DNA from 2 places in the Vibrio zhugei genome. Region 1 is predicted to be linked to the other one. Evidence: predicted binding sites of a transcription regulator. Region 1 holds the regulator's gene; the other holds the start of a gene.

The links. The regulator PurR, encoded in region 1, represses purine synthesis genes. The targets are predictions, from matches to a motif close to TNANGNAAACGTTTNCNTNA.
Region 2: the regulator PurR is predicted to act here: its motif matches at 989-1,008, upstream of purM (phosphoribosylformylglycinamidine cyclo-ligase).

Annotation. Positions count from the first base shown of each region.
Region 1 covers NZ_CP033078.1:1,228,660-1,230,868, forward strand. The annotation lists gene EAE30_RS11015 (TfoX/Sxy family DNA transformation protein) at 1-362, opposite strand, end outside; cyclic di-GMP riboswitch class I at 474-574, opposite strand; gene purR (HTH-type transcriptional repressor PurR) at 730-1,731, opposite strand; gene torR (two-component system response regulator TorR) at 2,203-2,209, shown strand, end outside.
Region 2 covers NZ_CP033078.1:731,478-733,686, reverse strand. The annotation lists partial or broken gene rluF (23S rRNA pseudouridine(2604) synthase RluF) at 1-33, shown strand, start outside; gene upp (uracil phosphoribosyltransferase) at 196-822, opposite strand; gene purM (phosphoribosylformylglycinamidine cyclo-ligase) at 1,069-2,109, shown strand; gene purN (phosphoribosylglycinamide formyltransferase) at 2,113-2,209, shown strand, end outside.

The DNA.
Region 1 (2,209 bases):
AAATCTTTAAGCCGAGTCGGTTTCGCTTTTGCTTGTGATTCGCGTTCTTTCTTCGCGACAAGCAGCGCCTGATTGGCTTCTTGTAGGATTTTATCAGTATTATCCCAGTAGCTATCAGGAAGAGCAAAATACTTAGTAATAACTGGGAACCCACGTTTTTTATAAATATAGGGTTCTAAGCCTTCTGAACGATATTTCTCTGCACAGTGATCATCAGCGCGAATATGAAGTTTGTCTTGTACGACCAATGCGAACATTGTGTCATCAACAAAAATACCAAATCCGCCGAACATTGAACGAGATTTTACGCGTCCTAATGATTCAAACAGACGCATTGAGTTTTTTAATATAGGTTTATCCATGCCTTTAGTCTCGGTGTAATTTAAATACGCCACCAAAATCAGGTCCGAGAGTGTAGCAATACAATGATTTTACTTTGTCAACAAAACGTAAACTTACATTGTACATAGTTCATCGGTAACCCCGCTACCTTTCCATACCAAAGTATAGTGCATATTGGTGAAGGCCGGAGGCTTTGCGTCCCAACTTTTCAATTGGTTTGCCCTGTACGTGACATTTAAGTTTAATAGAACTTTTATGAGCTTACTACAAAGGGAGAAGGAGAGAATGTCCTATCCCCCAAAAACCATAAACATAAGTGTTACTGTCAATGAGTATTAATTATATGTGATCGTTCCCATAATGACACTTATATAGATGAATTTCAATTTACAATTTCTTTACAGTGTCGCGAATGACTAATTCTGGGTGCATTTCGAAGGTACGACGCTCGTGTTGTTTGTTTTTTATCCGTTCCAACAAAATTTCAAAGGCGTTTTTACCCACACGACGTTTCGGTTGGTGAATCGTGGTCAGTGGGGGGGAGAAATATTCCGCCAACTCTATGTTGTCGTAGCCGATGACTGAAATATCATCAGGCACACGGCATCCTTTTTGTTGTAAGCGGCTGATCAAACCGAGCGCCATGGTATCGTTAAAGCAAAAAACTGCCGTCGGTAACGAGTCCATTGCCAACAGTTTGTCTGCGGCAAGTACTGCGGTATCACACTCGAAGTTACCTTCTAAAATCCAATCTTCATTGACCGGCAATTTGGCTTCTTGCATCGCGCGGCGGAAACCACGAATGCGTTCTTGACACGCCACTTTAGAAAGATGACCACTGAGGCAAGCGATATCGGAGTGACCATTCTCAATCAAATGCTTGGTCGCCAGATAGCCACCTTCTTCTGAATTATCGAGTATGTTGTCGGCTTGTGAATCTTCCAATCCCCAATCCATGATGACTTTTGGAATGTCGGCATGGTTATCGAGCATTTCCATCAGCTGCGGAGTCATATCCGAACACATGACCAAAATACCATCGACACGCTTTTCCGCCAGCATACGCACATAATCACGCTGTTTTTCATAAATGCCGCCCGTATTACACAGTACGAGTGTATAGCCTTGACGGTAGCAATAGCTTTCGACACCATCGATAACTTCGGAAAAGAACTGATTGGTCGATTGGGTAACCAACATCCCTATGGTCCGAGTCGTGTTGCATTTTAGACTTCTTGCCACGGCACTCGGCGCATAATTCAACTCTTTCACAGCGTTAAGTACTCGCTCTTGCGTTGTTTCCGCCACAAAGCGTGTTTTATTGATCACATGTGACACAGTCGTTGTCGACACGCCAGCAAGGCGGGCTACGTCTTTAATTGTCGCCATTGGTTTTTCCTATAACAGCTGCTGGCTAGGAAGGGTCAATTACTGAACTCAGCCAACAGAAGGCTTTTATGAAGCCGAAATTTAAGCAAAAAAACCGCTAACGATGAGCGGTTCAATTGGATAATTTTGATAACAAACTGGGTGTGATTTTAGACTGCTCTCTGTCTTGCCGCAATGAAAAATTCATATTTGTCCGATTTGCCCCGCGCAGGCGAGTCAGTGCCTTATTTTTCGATGGCGCATGTCGGCGGCGGACGTGTGACGCTGAGGATATTGAGAGGCGTTAGGGCGTGGAAAACCACCCTGAATAGTTGAGTGTAAACCACGTAACGCGTTAGCTAAGTGTGAAAACTCGATGCTAGCTTGTTTTGAATCAATAAAGCATGAGGTTTTTATGAGTAACCCTAGAAATATTACGGACTATGAATAGAATGAACTGAGTGTGTATTGAATCGGAAGCCAGTAACGCCTATGAATT
Region 2 (2,209 bases), 500 kb from region 1:
GCGCCTAACTCCAAAAAAGGGCGCGGTTCATCTTCATCTGCCATCAAAAAATCCGACAATCATCGCCAGCACCAGAAAAGCGGTGGCACGTTAAGTTTAAAAAATAAACGTTCTACATCGTAGTACTATCACCATAAAAAAAGGGAGCCGAGCTCCCTTTTTTTATTTCGTGTCTAGACACGTCATGTCTCACAATTACACTGTGCCGAAAATCTTATCACCAGCATCACCAAGACCAGGTACGATGTAGCCTTTCTCATTGAGCTTTTCATCAATGGCAGCGGTATAAAGTTCCACATCCGGATGCGCTTTTTCAAGAGCCGCAATGCCCTCAGGTGCAGCAACAAGTACTAATACTTTAATGTGCTCACAACCTTGTTCTTTGAGCAAATCGATCGTCGCGATCATTGAGCCACCTGTCGCTAGCATCGGGTCAACGACTAACGCCATACGCTCATCGATGTTAGAGGCTAACTTATTAAAATACGGCACAGGCTCTAATGTGGTTTCGTCACGGTACACACCGACAACACTGATACGTGCACTCGGAATGTGCTCTAACACGCCATCCATCATACCAAGACCAGCACGCAAAATCGGCACGACGGTCACTTTCTTACCTTTAATTTGATCGATCTCTACTGGACCCATCCAGCCTTCAATGGTGACTTTTTCGGTTTCAAAGTCAGAGGTTGCTTCATAAGTTAAAAGGCTACCCACTTCCGTTGCTAACTCACGAAAACGTTTCGTACTGATTTGACCTTCGCGCATCAACCCCAGTTTGTGTTTTACCAGCGGGTGTTTCACTTCAACAACTTTCATTTCCATCTCCGGTATAATTTAAATAAACCTGCGGATTATACACCCATTGTTCGCAGTTTTACATGACAATGTAAACCATTACTTAACCACACACATGACATCGTGCCATTCACAACACATAGGCACAGTCATTGAGCAATATTTTCAGTAAAATTGACGAAAAAACTGACGCAAACGTTTTCCTTTTTGTTTTAAGACTTGTAGAATATCGCCGTTTTCCCATTAAACTAGAACTGAGGATGTCCCGTGAGCGGTAACAACACTTCTCTTAGCTACAAAGATGCTGGTGTCGATATTGACGCTGGTAATGCGCTTGTTGATCGTATTAAAGGTGCAGTAAAACGTACTCGTCGTCCCGAAGTCATGGGTGGCATCGGCGGGTTTGGTGCTCTGTGTGAATTACCGACCAAATACAAACATCCCGTCCTAGTCTCCGGTACCGATGGTGTGGGGACCAAACTGCGTCTAGCGTTAGACCTGAAAAAACACGATACCATCGGTATTGATCTCGTTGCGATGTGCGTGAACGATCTCATTGTTCAAGGTGGCGAGCCCCTCTTCTTCCTCGATTACTACGCCACTGGAAAATTAGATGTGGATACTGCCGCCGATGTCGTTACTGGTATCGCGGAAGGCTGCCTGCAAGCTGGTTGTTCGCTTATTGGTGGCGAAACCGCAGAAATGCCTGGCATGTACGAAGGCGAAGACTATGATGTGGCTGGTTTCTGTGTCGGTGTGGTTGAAAAAGACAACATCATTGACGGAACAAAAGTAGCCGCAGACGATGCCCTCATCGCGGTAGGTTCAAGTGGCCCTCACTCAAATGGTTACTCGTTGATCCGTAAAATTTTGGACGTTTCTAACGCGGATAAAAATGAATTACTGCAAGGCAAAACCATTGGCGAACATTTACTTGAGCCGACAAAAATCTACATCAAATCCGCACTGAATTTGATTGAAGCTCATGATATTCATGCCATTTCTCATATTACTGGCGGTGGGTTCTGGGAAAATATTCCTCGCGTTCTCCCTGAAGGAACAAAAGCGGTGATTGATGGCAGTAGCTGGCAATGGCCACCTATCTTTGATTGGCTACAAGAAAAAGGCAACGTTACCCAGCATGAAATGTACCGTACTTTTAACTGTGGTGTGGGCTTAATTATTGCGCTGCCAGCCGATCAAGCCAGCGATGCAGTAAATCTTTTACAAAAAGAGGGTGAAACTGCTTGGGTTATCGGTACAATTGCCAACTCAAATGCGAATGAAGCTCAAGTCGAGATACAATAATTTATGAAAAGTGTAGTTGTTTTAATTTCAGGAAATGGTTCGAATTTACAAGCGATTATTGATGCTTGTGACTCCAGCATTAAAGACGGTAAAGTAACAG